3 regions of the Streptomyces sp. NPDC101194 genome follow, and region 1 is predicted to be linked to each of the others. Evidence: riboswitches for the same ligand, from Rfam matches in the RefSeq annotation. Region 1 holds a riboswitch; each other region holds the start of a gene.
What was found. A riboswitch is a leader RNA that binds a small molecule or an ion and turns the genes downstream of it on or off. The one in region 1 is predicted to bind thiamine pyrophosphate.
Positions count from the first base shown of each region.

Region 2: another riboswitch for thiamine pyrophosphate. It lies ahead of ACIRP2_RS34060 (thiamine ABC transporter substrate binding subunit); the one in region 1 lies ahead of thiO (glycine oxidase ThiO).
Region 3: another riboswitch for thiamine pyrophosphate. It lies ahead of thiC (phosphomethylpyrimidine synthase ThiC); the one in region 1 lies ahead of thiO (glycine oxidase ThiO).

Region 1 covers NZ_JBIWOS010000001.1:1,089,620-1,096,065, reverse strand. Annotated here, with positions in the region: gene ACIRP2_RS04805 (Rv2175c family DNA-binding protein) at 1-281, opposite strand, end outside; gene ACIRP2_RS04800 (NAD(P)/FAD-dependent oxidoreductase) at 353-1,606, opposite strand; gene ACIRP2_RS04795 (hypothetical protein) at 1,635-1,979, opposite strand; TPP riboswitch at 2,031-2,144, shown strand; gene thiO (glycine oxidase ThiO) at 2,142-3,323, shown strand; gene thiS (sulfur carrier protein ThiS) at 3,320-3,586, shown strand; gene ACIRP2_RS04780 (thiazole synthase) at 3,589-4,383, shown strand; gene pknB (Stk1 family PASTA domain-containing Ser/Thr kinase) at 4,536-6,446, shown strand, end outside.
Region 2 covers NZ_JBIWOS010000012.1:230,155-236,600, reverse strand. Annotated here, with positions in the region: gene ACIRP2_RS34080 (hypothetical protein) at 1-81, shown strand, start outside; gene ACIRP2_RS34075 (SRPBCC domain-containing protein) at 308-760, opposite strand; gene ACIRP2_RS34070 (ABC transporter ATP-binding protein) at 966-1,991, opposite strand; gene ACIRP2_RS34065 (ABC transporter permease) at 1,994-3,607, opposite strand; gene ACIRP2_RS34060 (thiamine ABC transporter substrate binding subunit) at 3,736-4,848, opposite strand; TPP riboswitch at 4,922-5,038, opposite strand; gene rlmN (23S rRNA (adenine(2503)-C(2))-methyltransferase RlmN) at 5,080-6,186, opposite strand; gene ACIRP2_RS34050 (phosphatidate cytidylyltransferase) at 6,288-6,446, opposite strand, start outside.
Region 3 covers NZ_JBIWOS010000004.1:210,523-216,968, forward strand. Annotated here, with positions in the region: gene ACIRP2_RS17575 (metallophosphoesterase) at 145-1,203, shown strand; gene ACIRP2_RS17580 (hypothetical protein) at 1,386-2,210, shown strand; gene thiC (phosphomethylpyrimidine synthase ThiC) at 2,407-4,182, opposite strand; TPP riboswitch at 4,175-4,308, opposite strand; gene ACIRP2_RS17590 (YibE/F family protein) at 4,379-5,701, shown strand; gene ACIRP2_RS17595 (SsgA family sporulation/cell division regulator) at 5,782-6,219, opposite strand; gene ACIRP2_RS17600 (IclR family transcriptional regulator) at 6,321-6,446, opposite strand, start outside.

The DNA.
Region 1 (6,446 bases):
GGGTCGGGGGTGAAGAGCCATTCCAGCATCTCTTCGTCGGTGAAGCCGTCGTCCCGCAGCAGCGTCAGGGTGCCGGAGAGGCCCTTGACGACCTTGTTGCCCGCGATGAAGGCGGCAGGCACCTGCAGCGCCCGGTTCTCACCACGTCGTACGGCGATGAGCTGGCCCTCCTTGACCAGCTGCCGCACGCGCGTCACCTCGACATCGAGCATTTCCGCGATGTCGGGGAGGTGGAGCCAGGCAGGGACGAGAGCATCGATCTTTGCGTCAATCTCGGTCACGGGGACAAGCGTGCCATCCCGGACCGACAGTCGGTAGCCGGGCCGACCGTACGGGGGTGCGGGGTAGGCCGTCAGAGGGTCGCCGACTTCAGCGGTACGGAGGGATCCGCGACCCGTGCCGGATCGAGCCGCGCCCCCGCCTCGACGAGCCTGCGCCCCTGCGCCAGATCGCGCGGGCGGCCGACGGCGAGGACCGCGACCAGAACGCCGTCGCGCAGCCAGCACACCGACCAGGAGCGCTCCGCCGGATCGCCGCGCCACAGCAGGGTGTCGGCCGCCGCACAGTGGCCCGCGTACTGCACGAACCGGCCGAACTGCTCGGACCAGAAGTACGGCACGGGGTCGTACGTCCGCGGCGCCGGACCGTCGTCGGCCCCTGCCGCGATGATGTTCGCGGCGGCGGTGCGCGGGCCCTGGAGGGCGTTGTCCCAGTGGTGGACGAGAAGCCGTTCGCCGTATCGGGCGGAGGGGAACGAGGCGCAGTCGCCGACCGCGTACACATCGGGCTGCGAGGTGCGCAGCGCATCGTCGGCGGTCACCGATCCGTCGGGGCCGAGCGTGATGCCGGAACCGGCCAGCCAGCCGGTGGCGGGCCGTGCGCCGATGCCGACGACGACCGCTCCGGCCGGGATCGCGCGGCCGTCCGCGAGGATCACACGGCCGGGTTCGATGCGCTCGACCCGGGCCCCGGTGAGGAGTTCGGCGCCGCTCTCGGCGTACCAGGCGGCCATCGGGGCGGCGACCTCGGCGGGCATCGCGCCGGCGAGCGGCCGGTCGGCCGCCTCGACGACGGTGACCGCGCAACCCGCGGCGCGGGCAGCGGTGGCGAACTCCGCGCCGATCCAGCCCGCTCCGACGACCACGACGCCGTGCCGCTCGTCGAGGACGGGCCGCAGTCGTGCCGCGTCGTCGAGGGTACGCAGCAGATGGACACCGGGGACGCCTTCGGTACCGGGCAGGACGATCGGCTCGGCGCCGGTCGCGACCACCAGGACGTCGTAGGGAACAGGCCCTGACGGCGTGTCCAGCTCGTGCTCCCCGGGCCGCACACCGGTGACTTCGCACCCCAGCCGCAGTTCGATGTCCAGTGCCTCGAAGTCGACGTCGAACGCGGAGCCCTCGGCCTCGCCCAGCAGTACCGCCTTGGACAGCGGGGGCCGGTCGTAGGGCTGGTGCGGTTCGGCACCGATCAGGGTGACGGGGCCGGTGAAGCCCTGCTCCCGCAGGGCCACCGCGGTCTGCACCCCGGCCATGCCCGCACCGACGATGACGGCGCGGCGCTCTGCCCGCCGGTCCGGCTGCTCTGTCTGCTGCTGATCGCTCACCCGTACACCATAAACATCTGACGGACCGTCAGGAAAGAGTGAGTTCCTCGACGGTGCTCGTCCCACTGCCCTCCTGCGACTCCCATGCCCACCGCTCGTCCAGCCGGACCCGGCCGTCCGGGAGGTCGACGACGGTGGAGACGCAGTGGCCGCTGGACGTCGTGCCGTCCTGCTTCAGCTGGACGTACCGGAAGTCCAGGGTGTCACCGTCCCGGGTGCCGACGAGATGGCCGCGCACCACGTCGCCGCCCGCGTACTCGGCCCAGATCCGGCCGGCTTCCTCGTGGTAGGTGAAGCGGGTACGGGTGCCGACCTGGCCGGGCGCCTGGTCGGCGACCGGGGCGAGGACGAGTCCGTCGAGCGAACGGGCCACGGTGGCCACTCCCTTACTGGTCCGGAGGGACGGGGTTTAGGGTGGCCAACGTAAAGCACTCGCGGGAGCCCGGACGCACCGGGCTGAGAGGGAGGCTGGGACGGCCTCCGACCGTACGAACCTGATCCGGGTCATGCCGGCGAAGGGAGGGGCTGGACGCCCATGCGTTCTGCACGGAACGGAAACGGATCCGACGTCCTCGTCATCGGGGGCGGGATCATCGGTCTGGTGACCGCCTGGCGGGCCGCGCAACGCGGACTGCGCATCGCGGTCGTCGACCCCGAACCGGGCGGCGGGGCCGCCGGGGTGGCGGCCGGCATGCTGGCCGCGGTCACCGAACTCCACTACGGCGAAGAGATGCTGCTGGGCCTCAATGTCGCCTCGGCCGCCCGCTACCCCGGCTTCGCGGCCGAACTGGAGGCGGCGAGCGGGCGGGAGACCGGCTTCCGCGCCTGCGGCACGCTGGCCGTCGCGCTGGACTCCGACGACCGCGCCCATCTGCGGGAACTGCACGCCCTGCAACAGCGTTCCGGCCTGGAGTCGGAGTGGCTCACCGGCCGCGAATGCCGCCGCCTGGAGCCGATGCTCGCGCCGGGCGTCCGCGGCGGTCTGCGGGTCGACGGCGACCACCAGGTCGATCCCCGCCGGCTGGCCGCCGCTCTGCTGACCGCCTGCGAGCGGGCCGGGGTGCTCTTCCACCGCGGCTGGGCGGAGCGCCTGACGGTGATCCGCGACCGGGCCGCCGGAGCCGTGCTCGCCGGGGGCACGGAACTCACCGCCGACCAGGTCGTGCTCGCCGCGGGCAGTCTGAGCGGCAGGCTCCCGGGACTGCCGGACGAGGTCGTGCCGCCGGTCCGTCCGGTGAAGGGGCAGGTGCTGCGGCTGACGGTGCCCGCCGCGTACGCGCCCTTCCTCACCCGGACGGTCCGGGCCGTGGTCCGGGGCAGCCATGTCTATCTCGTACCGCGCGAGAACGGCGAACTGGTCGTCGGCGCCACCAGCGAGGAGATGGGCTGGGACACCACCGTCACCGCGGGCGGCGTCTACGAACTGCTGCGGGACGCCCACGAACTGGTACCGGGCGTCACCGAACTGCCGCTCACCGAGACCCGCGCCGGCCTGCGCCCCGCCTCTCCCGACAACGCGCCGCTGCTCGGCCCCACCGCCCTGCCCGGCCTCCACCTCGCCACCGGCCACCACCGCAACGGGGTGCTGCTCACCCCCATCACCGGTGACGTCATGGCGGAACTCCTCACCGGTGGCGAGCTGCCCGAGCCGGCCCGCCCCTTCACCCCGTTCCGTTTCTCGCCCGCCGCCCCCGTACGTCAGGAGCAGCCCGCATGACCGAGCCCACGCCCCTCTCCGTGCCGGATTCCACCCCAGAGCCCGGCCCCGCACCCCTGTCCGTGTCCGTGTCCGTGAACGGCGAGGTCCGCCCGCTCGCCGCGGGCACCACCCTGGACGCCCTCGTCGCCACCCTGACCGCCGCGCACTCCGGCGTCGCGGCCGCCGTCAACGAGACCGTCGTCCCGCGCGGCCGGTGGTCCGCCGCCGTGCTCGGTGACGGGGACCGCGTCGAGGTCCTGACCGCGGTCCAGGGAGGCTGACCGTGTCCGACGACCTCTTCACCCTCGGCGACACCGCCTTCGGCTCCCGGCTGATCATGGGGACCGGCGGGGCACCCAGCCTCGACGTGCTCGAACGGTCGCTGACCGCCTCCGGTACCGAACTGACCACCGTCGCGATGCGCCGCCTCGATCCGACCGTGCAGGGCTCGGTGCTCTCCGTGCTCCGGCGGCTCTCCATCCGCGTGCTGCCCAACACGGCGGGCTGCTTCACCGCGGGTGAGGCCGTGCTGACCGCCCGACTGGCCCGCGAGGCGCTCGGCACCGACTGGATCAAGCTGGAAGTCGTGGCCGACGAGCGGACCCTGCTGCCCGATCCGATCGAGCTCCTGGACGCCGCCGAGACCCTGGTGGACGACGGCTTCACCGTGCTGCCCTACACCAATGACGACCCGGTGCTGGCCCGCAGGCTCCAGGACGTGGGCTGCGCGGCGATCATGCCGCTCGGCTCCCCCATCGGCTCCGGCCTCGGCATCCGCAACCCGCACAACTTCCAGCTGATCGTCGAGCAGGCCCGGGTGCCGGTGATCCTCGACGCGGGCGCCGGAACGGCGTCGGACGCGGCGCTCGCGATGGAGCTGGGGTGCGCGGCGGTGATGCTGGCCTCCGCGGTGACCCGGGCCCAGGAACCCGAGCTGATGGCCGCGGCGATGCGGCACGCGGTGGAGGGCGGGAGGCTGGCGTACCGCGCGGGCCGGATCCCGCGCCGGCACTTCGCCGAGGCTTCGTCTCCGGTGGAGGGGCGCGCGGTGCTGGACCCGGAACGTCCGGCGTTCTGACCCGCCGGACCCCACCGCGGCCCGGCGGGGCGCGACCGTGACCCGCCAGGACGCCTCGGAGCGCATGTCCCTGTCACGGCTCGGCTGCAGTACTGCCCCGGCTGTGCCCCGGCCAGTGGGTCGTGTCCGTGGCTGCTCGTAGACTCGCATGCGTGGATACGACCCTCCAGGACCCTCTCGTCGGGCAATTGCTCGACGGCCGTTACCGCGTCGATGCCCGCATCGCCGTGGGCGGCATGGCCACGGTCTACCGGGCCGTGGACACCCGGCTCGACCGGGTGCTCGCCCTCAAGGTGATGCACCCGGCACTCGCCACCGACGCCTCGTTCGTGGAGCGCTTCATCCGCGAGGCCAAGTCCGTGGCCCGGCTGGCGCACCCCAATGTGGTCGCGGTCTTCGACCAGGGCGCCCAGGGGCAGTACGTCTACCTCGCGATGGAGTACGTCGCGGGCTGCACCCTGCGCGACGTACTGCGCGATCGCGGCGCCCTTCAGCCGAGGGCGGCACTGGACATCCTGGAACCCGTTCTCGCCGCCCTCGGCGCCGCGCACCGGGCGGGCTTCGTGCACCGCGACATGAAGCCGGAGAACGTCCTCATAGGGGACGACGGCCGGGTCAAGGTCGCCGACTTCGGGCTCGTGCGGGCCGTGGGCGCCGTCACCAACACCACCGGGTCCGTCCTGGGCACCGTCTCCTATCTCGCCCCCGAGCAGATAGAGCACGGCACGGCGGACACCCGCACCGACGTGTACGCCTGTGGTGTCGTCCTGTACGAAATGCTGACCGGGTCCAAGCCGCACGCCGGTGACACCCCCGCCCAGGTCATCTACCAGCACCTCAACGCGGACGTCCCGGCCCCGTCGGCCGCCGTCGCGGGCCTCCCCGTCGAGCTCGACGACCTGGTGGCGAGCGCCACCGCCCGCAACCCCGAGACGCGCCCGTTCGACGCGGTGGCATTGCTCGCCGAGACCCGGGAGGCCCGCTCCGGACTCACCGACGCCCAGCTCGACGCCGTACCGCCGCAGGCCCTCGCCGAGGCGCACGACGCCGCCGAGGACCGCACGAGCGTGATCCCCCGGCTGCTCCCGGCCGACCAGGGCGTCGCCCACCACACCAGCCGGCTGGAAATACCGCCGCCGATACCGACGCAGCCCGCACGGGAGGGTCGGCGCCGACTCGATCCGCGACGCTCCGTCATAGCCGCGGTCGTCGCCGTGCTGCTGGCGCTGGGGGTCGGCACCGGAATCTGGTACATCAACTCCGGACAGTTCACCCGGGTCCCCTCACTGCTCGGACAGACGGAGAAGACCGCCCAGAAGCGGCTCTCGGACGCGGGCCTGGAGCTCAAGGGCGTCGAGCGGGACTACAGCGACACCGTGCCGCGCGGCAAGGTCATCAGCAGCGACCCCGGCTCCGGCGCCCGCATCCGGGGGAACGACGCGGTGACGCTGGTCGTCTCGCGCGGCCCCGAGATCGTGAAGGTGCCCGATGTCGAGGGCCTCGCGCTCGCCGATGCCAGACGTGAGCTGGAGAAGGCCGGCCTGGTGCCCGGCATGGTCACCAAGGAGTTCAGCGAGGAGACGGACCGGGGCGAGGTGATCCGTACGGACCCCGAGGCGGGCACCGAGCGTCACCCGGACTCCGCGGTCGCCCTGGTGGTCAGCAAGGGCGCTCCGGTCGATGTCCCCGATGTCACCGGGCTGTCCGTCGAGGACGCCACCGCCGCGCTGGACGAGGAGGGACTGAAGGCCGAGGTACTGCCCGACCGGGTCAATTCCCCCGAGGTCGCGGGCGACATCGCGCATCAGTCGCCGGCCGAGGGCAGCCGGGCCGCCGAGGGCGACACCATCACGCTCACGGTCTCCAAGGGGCCACGGATGATCGATGTCCCCGACGTCACCGGCAAGAATCTCGACGACGCCAGGAGCGAGCTGGAGGACGCGGGCTTCGAAGTCAAGGTCGACCGCCCGTTCCTCTCCTTCAGCGACACGATCGCGAGCCAGTCCGTCGACGGCGGCAAGCAGGCCCCCGAGGGCAGCACCATCACCATCAAGACCAAGGGA
Region 2 (6,446 bases), on a different contig from region 1:
CGCGCCGCCGCCCTGCTGCTCGTCTTCGCCCCGCTGACCTGGCTGATCGCCGAGCTGGCGGCACTGCCGCTGACGACCTGAGTCCACCGTCTCCCGCCGCGTCGGCCGGGAGACGTGGACATCGGCGCCGCCCTGTCCGGGGACCGGGTCGCCCGCCGCGTCCGGCGAGGTCGTGTCCTCGAACCGCCGCCGTCTGCCCGGGACCGGGCCGCCGGGCCCTTGTTCACCCCGCCCGGTCACCGAGCGGGCGACGGCCGCCGGGGCCGCCCGTGGCCGCCCGCCCGGCGGGCCGGCGGCCCGGGCCGGTTCAGAGCGAGGCCAACCGGGTCACGAGCGCGTCGAAGAAGGCGTCCCAGCCGTCCTCGGCCGCCGCGTACTGCTCGGCCGTGAGGTTGCCGCCGCGCTGTGTGAAGACCATTTCGGTGGACTTGCCGCCGCGGTCGGTGAAAGTGACGGTGACGGTCTCGCCCTCGGCATCGGCGGGCGCGGTGGCGTCCTTCAGCGTGAAGACCAGCCGCTCGGGGGCTACCACCTCCCGGTACACCCCGTGGAAGGGCATCTCGGTACCCGGCACCACGATGACCAGGCTCCAGGCGCCGCCCGGCCGGACGTCCATCGACACCCGGTCGAGCGGGACCTCGGCGTCCCCGCCGTACCAGGCGGCGAAGTGCTCGGGTGTCGTCCAGGCCTCGAAGACCCGTTCCCGCGGGGCGTCGAGGACGCGGGTGAGGTCGATGCCCTCGCGTGCTGACTCGGTCATTGTTCCCGTCCTTCCCGGAATCCTTCCGGACCTGGCGCGTCTCCTCCCCCAGCTTGCACGCAGACCACTGCTCCGACCCGGCGCGCGCCTTCCACCCGGCGCGCTCCGGCAGTTCCGGAGACCGGAAAGGGGCGGACCGGAGCGCCGGACGCGCCTCGGCCGGTCCAGTGAACGCGGCCACGGCCGGCGCCGGCCGCACGACCGGTCAGAGAACGGCGGGCAGCACGACGGTCTCCGTCGCGTCGAAGCCGACCCCCACCGTCGCGCCCTCCTCGGGCGCGTCCCGCAGCGCGCACTCCGCCTCCAGGACCGGACCGTGCTCCGGCATCAGCCGTACGGCGACGTGGTTGCCCCGGAACGTACGCGTCCCGACCGTGCAGCGCAGCCCCTCGTCCGGGGCACCGATCCGGACCCCGGCGGGACGCACCAGCAGGTCGCACGCCCCCTGCGGCGAGCCCTCGGCCACCGGGACCCTGCCCCACACCGTGTCGGCGGCCGTGCCGGACACCGTCGCCTCCACCACGTTGTCGAAACCGAGGAACCGGGCGACGAAGGCGGACGCCGGCCGCTGCCAGACCTCCAGCGGGGTGCCCACCTGCGCGATCCGGCCTTCGCGCATCACCACCACCCGGTCGGCCAGGGCGAACGCCTCGCCCTGGTCATGGGTGACGGCGAGCACCGTCGTGCCCAACCGTCCGAAGAGCGTCCGCAGTTCGACGACGAGCCGCTCGCGCAGGCCTCGGTCGAGCTGGCCGAGCGGCTCGTCCAGCATCAGCAGCTTGGGGCGCGGGGCGAGGGCCCGCGCGAGGGCCACCCGCTGCTGCTCACCGCCGGACAGCGCGGCGACGGCCCGGCGCTCCGCGCCGGGCAGGCCCACCAGGTCGAGGAGTTCCGCGACCCTGAGCTCCTGGTTCCGCCGCGAGATCCCACGCATCCGCAGCCCGAAGGCGACATTCGCGCCGACGTCCCGGTGCGGGAACAGTTGGTGGTCCTGGAACATCAGGCCGAGACCACGCCGGTGCACCGGCACCCCGGCCTGGTCCGCGCCGTCCAGCAGCACCCGGCCCCCGTCCGGCGGACGCAGCCCGGCGACCACCCGCAGCAGGGTCGACTTGCCGCTCCCGCTCGGCCCCAGCACGCACACGATCTCGTGCTCGGCGACGTCGAGATCCACCCTGTCGAGTGCTGCCCGCTCACCGAAGCGAACCGTGGCCGATTCCAGTGTCAGCATCCCTAGAACTCCCCGGATCGGTCGGTACGGATACGTTCGAGCAGCAGCAGCGAGACGGCGCAGACCACCATCAGAATGGTGCTCAGCGCCATCGCCTGGCCGTAGTTGAGCTCCCCGGCCCGCCCCAGCAGGCGGGCCACCGCGACCGGCAGCGTCGGGCGGTCGGGCCGCGCGATGAACACCGTCGCGCCGAACTCACCGAGCGACACGGCGAACGCGAAGCCGGCCGCGACCAGCAACGCGCGTCGCACCAAGGGCAGATCGACCTCCCGCCAGGCCCGCAGCGGGGACGCCCCGAGCACCGCCGCCGCCTCCCGCAGCCGGCCGTCCACCGCCCGCAGGACCGGCAGCATCGTCCGTACGACGAAGGGCACACCGACCAGCGCCTGGGCCAGCGGCACCAGGATCCATGAAGTCCGCAGGTCCAGCGGGGGCTTGTCCAGCGTGATCAGGAAGCCGAAGCCGACGGTGACCGCGGAGACCCCGAGCGGCAGCATCAGCAAAGCGTCGAAGCCGCGGACGAGCCGCCCGGCGCGCCGGGTCAGCGCCGCGGCGGCGAGCCCGCCGACGACCAGCGCGACGACCGTCGAGACCAGGGCGTACTGCAGTGAGTTCCGGATCGCTTCGAGCGGCGCGACGAGGAAGGTACCGCCGCCCGCGTCCACGGACCGCAGGGCACGGTAGAAGTCCAGGCCATGGCCCCCGGGAGTGTCCAGCGAGCGTTCCACCAGTACCCCGAGCGGCAGCAGTATCAGCAGCAGCACGGTCAGCAGCACCCCGCCGAGGAGCGACCACTGCCCGGCACCACGAGGCCTGCGGGCGGTCCGTGCCGGATCGACCAGCTTCAGCGCGGTCTCCCTGCGCCGTACGGTCCACGCGTGCACGGCGAGGATCGCTCCGACGGCGGCGAACTGCACCAGCGTCAGTACGGCGGCCGTCGGCAGGGCGAGCAGTTGGGCGGTCTGCCGGTAGATCTCCACCTCCAGCGTGGCGTAGCCCGGACCGCCGAGGATCTGCACGACCCCGAAGGAGGTGAAGGTGAAGAGGAAGACCATCAGCGCGGCGGCGGCCACGGCGGGTGCCAGGGCCGGCAGGGTGACCCGCCGCCAGGCGGCGAACCGTCCGGCGCCCAGCACCCGGGCGGCCTCCTCCTGCCGCGGGTCGAGCTGTGACCACAGCCCGCCCACGGTCCGCACGACCACCGCGTAGTTGAAGAAGACGTGGGCGAGCAGAATCGCCCAGACCGTGGTGTCGAGCCGTACGCCCCAGAGCTGGTCGAGGAACCCGCCGCGTCCCAGCAACGCCAGGAAGGCCGTCCCGACGACGACGGTGGGCAGGACGAACGGAACGGTGACGACCGCCCGCAGCAGTTGCTTCCCGGGGAAGTCGAGACGGGCGAAGACATAGGCGCCGGGCAGCGCGATCAGCAGGGTCAGCGCGGTCGAGGCGAGCGCCTGCCAGGTGGTGAACCAGAGGACGTCACGGATGTCCGGCCGGGTCAGCACCTCGCCGATCCGGCCGAACTGCCAGACGCCGTCCGTCTTCAGCCCGCGGGCGACGATGGCGGTGACGGGGTAGGCGAAGAACAGCGCGAAGAACGCGACGGGCACGGCCATCAGGCCGAGCCGCACCGCGCTCCCGCGCCACGCCTTCGCGCGCACCGGGTCCACGCGCCCAAAACGGCCGCGCGGCTCCTCGTGCGCACCCTTCCCGCCCGCGTCCGATCCGCGTACGGGAGTCTTCGCTACTTCACTACGAGCGAGGACCACGACTGGACCCACTGCTCACGGTTCTTGGAGATCCGATCAGGGGCGACGGTCGTCGGCCTGTCGATCGTCGCGCCGAACTTCGTGAAGAGCTCCGGCAGTTCCGCACCCTTGGTGACCGGGTTCACGAACATGTTGAGCGGCATGTCCTCCTGGAACCGCTTGCTGATCAGGAAGTCCAGCAAGGCCTTGCCGCCCGCCTCGTTCTTCGCGCCGTTCAGCAGACCGGCGAACTCGATCTGCCGGAAGCAGGTCCCGGTGGCGACGCCGGTGGGGGCCTCGGCCGGCTGCGGCTTCGCGTAGAGCACCTCGACCGGCGGACTGGAGGCGTACGAGACGACCAACGGGCGGTCGGCCTTGGCCTTACGGCCGCCCGCGGATCCGGAGAACTCCTCGTTGTAGGCCTGCTCCCAGCCGTCGACGACCTTGACGCCGTTGCTCTTCAGCTTCTTCCAGTAGTCCTGGTAGCCCTTGTCGCCGTAGGTGGCGACGGTACCGAGGAGGAAGCCGAGGCCGGGCGAGGAGGTCGCGGCGTTCTCCGTGACGAGGAGGTTCTTGTACGCGGGCTTCGCCAGGTCGTCGAAGGACCGCGGCGGTGCCAGCTTCTTGTCGGCGAAGTACTTCTTGTCGTAGTTGACGCAGATGTCGCCGGTGTCGATCGGGGTGACCCGGTGCTCGGTGCCGTCCAGCCGCGTGTCGGCCGCCACCCGGTCGATACCCTTCGCCTCGTACGGCGTGAAGAGCCCGCTGTCCAGGGCCCGGGAGAGCAGGGTGTTGTCGACGCCGAAGAACACATCGCCGCGCGGGGACCCCTTGGTCAGGATCTCCTGGTTGAGCGCGACACCGGCGTCGCCGCTCTTCAGCACCTTGACGGTGTAGCCGGTCTCCTTGGTGAACTCCTTCAGCACGTCGGGGGAGGCGTTGAAGGAGTCATGGCTGACGAGCGTCACGGTCTTCGAGCCGGAGCCCTTCGTGCCCCCGGAACCGGAGGCGGACTTGTCGGAACTCCCGCATCCGGCCAGTGCCGTGACGCCGAGCGCGGCAGCGGCAGCGGTCGCCGCGAGCTGCTTGGTTCTGCGTGTGGTGCTCATTGTGGATTCCTCCTGGGTTTTGGCCAGGAAGAGACGCGGCCCCGCCCGCGCAATGCGGGCAGGGCGCAACAGCATGAGTTGATGACCGAACTTCCTACCCGGAATGACCCGGGCGAGGTTCAGAGGGTCTGCGGACGACCTGTCCTCGGTGCCGCACTCTCAGCGCTGTGGCGCTCCCCTGTCGGAATATGAAGTTGATTTCAGGCCCAGGTTACACGGGCCGCCCCGGCCTCAGCGCTCGGCCGCCGCCAGCTGTCCGCAGGCTCCGTCGATCTCCTGGCCGCGGGTGTCCCGCACCGTCACCGGCACCCCGTGGGCCGCGATCGCCTCGACGAAGGCCTTCTCGTCCTCGGGCCGCGAGGCGGTCCACTTGGAGCCGGGCGTCGGGTTCAACGGGATCAGATTGACGTGCACCCGCTTGCCCTTGAGGAGCCGGCCGAGCAGGTCACCGCGCCACGCCTGGTCGTTGATGTCCCGGATCAGCGCGTACTCGATGGAAACGCGGCGGCCGGACTTCTCCGCGTACTCCCACGCCGCGTCCAGCACCTCGCGCACCTTCCACCGCGTGTTCACGGGGACGAGCGTGTCGCGCAGTTCGTCGTCCGGGGCGTGCAGGGACACGGCGAGACGGCACTTGAAACCCTCGTCGGCGAAGCGCAGCATCGCGGGCACCAGCCCCACGGTGGAGACGGTGATCCCGCGCTGCGAGAGCCCCAGGCCGTCCGGCTCCGGGTCGGTCAGCCGACGGATCGCGCCGACCACCCGGTTGTAGTTGGCGAGCGGCTCGCCCATGCCCATGAAGACGATGTTGGAGAGCCGTGCCGGGCCTCCGGGAACCTCTCCGTCGCGCAGGGCCCGCATGCCGTCCACGATCTGGTGAACGATCTCGGCGGTCGACAGATTGCGGTCGAGACCGGCCTGCCCCGTCGCACAGAACGGGCAGTTCATCCCGCATCCCGCCTGAGACGAGATGCACATCGTCACCCGCTCCGGGTAGCGCATCAGAACGGACTCGACGAGCGTCCCGTCGTGCAGCTTCCACAGCGTCTTGCGCGTGGTGTCGTCGTCACAGCTGATGTGGCGGACCACGGACATCAGGTCGGGGAACATCGCCTCGGCGAGCTTGTCCCGCGAACCGGCCGGGATGTTGGTCCACTCGGCCGGGTCGTGCGCGTACCGCGCGAAGTAGTGCTGCGAGAGCTGCTGGGCGCGGAACGGCTTCTCGCCGATCGCGGCGACCGCTTCCTTGCGCTCGGCGGGTGTGAGGTCGGCGAGGTGCCGCGGCGGCTTCTTGGCTCCGCGGGGCGCGACGAAAGTGAGTTCTCCTGGCTTAGGCATGGTCCATCCAGTGTCGCAGACAGAACGATGAGGGCCCGCCGCCCTGTGGACGACGGACCCTCACACGTGAATGCCCAGGTCAGGAAGGTGGATCTCGCGGATCAGCCGGAACCCACGAACAGCACCAGCAGCAGCCAGACCACCGGGGCGGTCGGCAGCAGCGAGTCCAGCCGGTCCATGATTCCGCCGTGCCCCGGCAACAGCGTGCCCATGTCCTTGATACCGAGGTCCCGCTTGATCATCGACTCGCCCAGGTCACC
Region 3 (6,446 bases), on a different contig from region 1:
AACCTGACGTGCGCCCGGATTCACCACCCCTGGTGCGTCACAGAGCACGATTCGCATTCCTATGATGGGCGCACGACACCGCGGACCGCCCCGACCAGCAGGGCCCGTCAGGTGTACGGCGGCGCGACGGTGGTGGAGGGGTCGATGACACAGGGGGCCGGTCAGGAACCCGTGGTGCGGACTGCGACGTTGCGTGACTTCCGCGTACCGCCCTATGCGCAGACCCCGGTGCCGCCTTCACCGCCGCACCCGGGCCACGCAGTCCCGGAAGACCAACTGCCGGAGGGGTACACCCCCACCGAGCGCGATCTCCCCGTGATCAACCGCGGTGACACCGTCCAGGTGCGGGCCGTCCCCGACCCCCGGCCCGTCCCGGAGCCGGGGCTCGGACCGCTGTACGTCGTCGGCGATGTCCACGGCTATCTGGACGAGCTCCACACCGCACTCGCCGAACAGGGCCTCATCGACGCCGAGGGCAACTGGTCCGCGGGCAATGCCCGGCTCTGGTTCCTCGGCGACTTCACCGACCGCGGCCCCGACGGCATCGGCGTCATCGACCTGGTGATGCGTCTCTCCGCCGAGGCAGCGGCCGCCGGCGGCTACTGCAAGGCCCTGATGGGCAATCACGAACTGCTGCTCATCGGCGCCAAGCGGTTCGGCGACACCCCGGTGAACTCCGGCGCGGGCACCGCCACCTTCCAGGCCGCCTGGCTGCTCAACGGCGGCCAGAAGAACGACATGGAGCGGCTTCAGGACGTCCACCTCCAGTGGATGTCCCGGCTCGACGCGATCGTCGAGGAGGACGGGCATCTGCTGATGCACTCCGACACGACGGCGTACCTCGACTACGGCACCAACATCGAGGACGTCAACGACACCGTGCACGCCATTCTCACGCGTAACGACGCCGACGAGTGCTGGGACCTGTTCCGGAAGCTCACCAAGCGGTTCGCCTTCCGCGACGAGGCGGGTCCGCAGGCCGTCCGGGAGCTGATGTCGGCCTATGGCGGACAGCGCATCGTCCATGGTCACAGCCCCATTCCGTACCTTCTCGGCGAGGTCGGCTCGGAGGACGGAGAGGACAGTTCCGGCCCCGTGGTCGAAGGACCGCACGTCTACGCGGACGGCCTCGCCATCGCCATGGACGGCGGAGTGACCATGGCCGGAAAGCTGCTGGTCGTCCAACTGCCCCTGCATGACTGACGTTCTTCCGGGAAGACGCTTCCACGACCTGACCACGCCGATCACTGGGCCTATTTCCGGAAACCCCCTGTCACCCCGTGCCGTGGGCGCTCTACCATCGGCGTATCAGTAGCAGGCTCTCCTCCGTTTCCGCCCAACTGCCCGGTCCGAGCGGGTAATCAGGCCCAACGGAGCATCGGGGGATGCACATGAAAAGCGCTCCGCACCTGCTGACCGAGGACCGCCCCGAGTACGAGCGGATCCTCGACGACGCACTGCGCCACGCACATGAACGACCGGATCTGGCCGCGGTCGGCGAGCGGCTCAATGCCGTCCAGCTGCGCACCATGGCGCTGGACGCCACGGCGCTGATCACCGCCACGGCCGCCACCGAGTACGAGCACTATGTGAAAGCCCGGCAAGAGCTGCGTGGACCGGTCGAAGGAGCGGGCGAGGATTCGGACGTCGGTCCCGGCACCGGCCGTCAGAACCGGTCGGGCGCCGGCATAGGGGCTGTCGTCACGGTCCTGGCGCCCGTACTCGCCGGCACCGCCGCGTTCATATTCCTGCTGGCCGGCTATCTGCTGAAACTGCTCAGCCAGCCGCCGTCCTTCGCCTCCACCATGGTCACCGCGGGCTGGTTCTTCGCGGCGGTGACGGCCGCCGCGATCCTCGCCGCCGCCATCGGACTGCTCATCACCGCGCTGCGCAACGGGTCGGCGTCGCAGCCCTCCGAGGACGCCGAGGACGAACTGCCGGAGGATGTGGCGCGCGCCCGGGAGGCATGGCGCCACGCACTGCTGGAGCGCGGCATCCTGCCGTTCCTCAGGGACGCGCTCGCCGACCCCGAGGCCGGCCGCGCGTCGCGCACACCGCATCGATCGGCGAACCGCATCCCGAAGGTCGGCTACAGCCGACCGGACTTCACCAGCCCGGACGAGGGCCCGGCGGCAGGCCCGCGCCCGACGTTCACCAGCCCGGACTTCACCAGCCCCGACTTCGGCGGGCCCGAGCACGAACCGGACTGACCAGGTCCGGTCGCCTCGACGACAACCGGTAAGTTCCCCGCCGCAGAACCATCTTGAGGGGCCGTCTGCTGAACGCTCTCGTTCGCCGGCTCTTGGGAACCCTCGCGTCCCGGTCACACTGCGCGCCCGGAGAGCGACGGACGGGTGGCGAAAGTCCGCGAAAAGACCTTCGCCACCCCGGCGCCGCGCGACAGGCTCAGTCAGCGATCGGCAGATAGACGCGGTTGCCCGCCGCGGCGAACTCCCTGGACTTCTCCGCCATGCCCGCGTCGATCTCCGCCTGGGAACCACCGTGTTCACGACGGATGTCCTGGGAGATCTTCATCGAGCAGAACTTCGGGCCGCACATCGAGCAGAAGTGCGCCGTCTTCGCGGGTTCGGCCGGCAGCGTCTCGTCGTGGAACTCCCTTGCCGTGACCGGGTCGAGAGCCAGGTTGAACTGGTCCTCCCAGCGGAATTCGAAGCGGGCGTCGGAGAGTGCGTCGTCCCAGTCCTGCGCCCCCGGATGCCCCTTGGCGAGGTCCGCCGCATGGGCCGCGATCTTGTACGTGATGACGCCGGTCTTCACATCGTCCCGGTCGGGCAGGCCCAGGTGCTCCTTGGGCGTGACGTAACAGAGCATCGCGGTGCCCCACCAGGCGATCATCGCCGCGCCGATGCCCGAGGTGATGTGGTCGTACGCCGGAGCGACATCGGTGGTCAGGGGGCCGAGCGTGTAGAACGGCGCCTCCTCGCAGATCTCCTGCTGCAGGTCGATGTTCTCCTTGATCTTGTGCATCGGGACATGCCCCGGCCCCTCGATCATGGTCTGCACGCCGAACCGCTTGGCAATCGTGTTCAGCTCACCGAGCGTACGCAGTTCGGCGAACTGGGCCTCGTCGTTGGCATCGGCGATCGACCCGGGGCGCAGCCCGTCGCCCAGCGAGTACGTCACGTCGTAGGTGGCGAGGATCTCGCAGAGCTCCTCGAAGTGTTCGTACAGGAAGGACTCCTTGTGGTGCGCGAGGCACCACGCCGCCATGATCGAGCCGCCGCGGGAGACGATGCCGGTCTTGCGGCGAGCGGTCAGCGGAACGTACGGCAGACGCACGCCGGCGTGGACCGTCATGTAGTCGACGCCCTGCTCGGCCTGCTCGATGACGGTGTCCTTGTAGATCTCCCAGGTCAGCTCCTCGGCCTTGCCGTCGACCTTTTCGAGGGCCTGGTAGAGGGGAACGGTGCCGATCGGCACGGGGGAGTTGCGCAGAACCCACTCACGGGTGGTGTGAATGTTGCGTCCGGTGGAAAGGTCCATGACCGTGTCGGCGCCCCAGCGCGTCGCCCATGTCATCTTCTCCACCTCCTCCTCGATGGAGGACGTCACCGCGGAGTTGCCGATGTTGGCATTGACCTTCACCAGGAACCGCTTGCCGATGATCATCGGCTCGATCTCCGGATGGTTGACATTGGCCGGCAGCACGGCCCGCCCCGCGGCGATCTCCTCGCGCACCGCCTCGGGTTCGACGTCCTCCCGGAGCGCCACGTACTCCATCTCCGGAGTGATCTCGCCCCGGCGGGCGTACGCGAGCTGGGTGACCGGCTGCCCGTCCCGGCTGCGGCGGGGCAGCCGCGGGCGGCCGGGGAAGACGGCGTCGAGGTTGCGCAGTCCGCCACGCGGCGAGGTGTGCTTGAGCCCGTCGTCCTCGGGGCGGCCCGGGCGGCCCGGGTACTCCTCGGTGTCACCGCGCGCGGTGATCCAGTTCTCCCGCAGCGGTGCGAGACCGCGACGGACATCGGTCTCGGTGGTGGGATCGGTGTACGGCCCCGACGTGTCGTACAGCGTCACGTCCTTGCCGTTGGTGAGGTGCACCTGACGGACCGGCACCCGGAGGTCCGGGCGTGAGCCCTGGACGTACCCCTTGTGCCAGCCGATGGACTTCCCGGCCTCGTCGCTCTGGTTCGAGGCAGGCGTGCGTGCGTCCGATGTGGTCATGAGACCTACTCCCTACGCCGGCATTACCCGGTAACAGGTTCGGCGGTCGGCGCAGCCTGTCCCGTACAGATGTACGGATATCAGCGCCCTCTCAGCCCGGTGCTCCGAGCTCCCGCGTGTGCAAAGGTCCCCCCACGCTAGCGCCCTGTCCGGCGGAATGAACAGAGGGCCCTTCTCTTCTTGCAATGATCGGCCGGTGACGTCCCCCCAGAACGACCCCGACCCGCAGGGCCATCAGCACGGCCATTCACACGGACACGGCCCCGCCGCGCCCGTCTCCAAGCATCTGCGCAAGGTCATCGCCGCCGTACTGATCCCGTTCGCCACCGCGGTCGTCGTCGGCCTGGTGGCGCTCTGGCCGGGGGGTGCGCCCCCGCACGAGCGGACCGGTGTCGGTTTCGACCGGCAGACCCAGCAGGCCAAGGTGGTGAAGATCGACAAAGTGGACTGCAAGGAAGTGAACGCCGCCCAGATCCCCACCAGTGGCGACACCACGACGCCGCCGGCGAGCGGGGCGGGGCTGTGCGAGAAAGCCATCGTCGAAGTGACGACCGGTCACGACAAGGGCCGCACCTTCGTCGAGATCGTCCACCCCGACGCACCGCGTCAGTTGCGCGAGGGGCAGGGAGTGGTCGTGGCGTACGCCCCCGACGCCCCCCATGACCTGCAGTACTCGGTGACGGATGTGAACCGGAAGTTCCCGATGACGCTGCTGGCGGGGATCTTCGCCCTGGTCGTGGTCGCGGTGGGCAGGATGCGCGGCGTGATGGCGCTGGTCGCGCTCGCCGTGTCGTTCGCCGTGCTGACGCTGTTCATCCTCCCGGCCGTCCTCCAGGGCTCGAATCCACTGCTCGTCGCAGTGGTCGGGGCCAGCGCGATCATGCTGATCGCGCTCTACATGTGCCATGGCCTGACCGCCCGCACCTCGGTCGCCGTCATCGGCACCCTGATCTCCCTGCTGCTGATCGGGCTGCTCGGATCACTCTTCATCGGCTGGGCCGGCCTGACCGGCAACACCGATGACAGCACCGGCCTCATCCACGGCCTGTACCCGCACATCGACATGAGCGGTCTGCTGCTGGCCGGTGTGATCATCGGCTCGCTCGGGGTGCTCGACGATGTGACGGTCACCCAGACATCTGCGGTCTGGGAGTTGCACCAGGCGAACCCGATGATGGGTGCGCGGGGTCTCTACCGGGCAGGGATCAGGATCGGGCGCGATCACATCGCGTCGGTCGTCAATACGCTGGTACTGGCTTACGCGGGCGCCGCGCTGCCGCTGCTGCTGCTGTTCTCGATCGCCCAGAGCAGCGTGGGAACGGTGGCCAACAGCGAGCTGGTGGCGGAGGAGATCGTACGTACGCTGGTCGGCTCGATCGGACTGGTCGCCTCGGTACCGGTGACGACCGTGCTCGCCGCGCTGGTCGTCTCCGCGGACCGCACGGGGCTCGGCGCGGAAGCCGGAGCTCCAGCACCCGTACGGACCGGGAAAGGTCGCCGTCGCAGGGCGAGGGCTTGAACGCCTCAACACGGAGAGTGATTCACCCATTCGGCGGGTGTCGTGTTCGACCGGCGGGCCGACCTGCGGCGCCGCGCTCTTCAGCCGGCGTTCTGTTCCTCCGCGAGGATCCGGCCCAGGGCCTCTTCCAGATTGCCCTCGAAGTCACCCAGCGTGCACTCCTGCCCGAGCGGCACGAGTTTGTCGGTGCGGTCGAGGAATGCCACGAGCGGCGCCGTACCGGCCCTGAAGAGGGCGCGATCCGCGCCCACCTGAAGACGGATGTGTACATCGGACAACCCCTCGGGCTCCGTGGGCCCGATGTGCACATCGCCGTCGCCACTGGGGCTGTTGAGGCCGTCGAGCAGCAGCTCACGGCCGAATGCCCAGGTGACGGGGGCGTCGCCGGGCAGATGGAAGGTCATCCGGATCGCATACGGATCGCACACTTCGTACCGGAGCTCCACCGGGATCCGAAAAGAGAGCTCCTCGGAAACGAGGAAGCTCATCATGACCTCAGCTTGAACCGACTCGCGCATCGTTCAACCCCGCAGTAGATGAATCTGGCCAGGAATGATCCCCCGTGGCCCTATTGACGCCATCGTGGTGCACGCGATAGCAGATCACAAGGAGTGATTTTTCAGATACTGATAGAGAACATGAACGAGCGCAAGAGGTTGGCAACTTCGCAACGTAGTTGTTCGACTGCGGGGAGCAACCGGTCTTCCTGCTCCAAGGGTACGGAAATCGCCATCGCTGCGGCAGT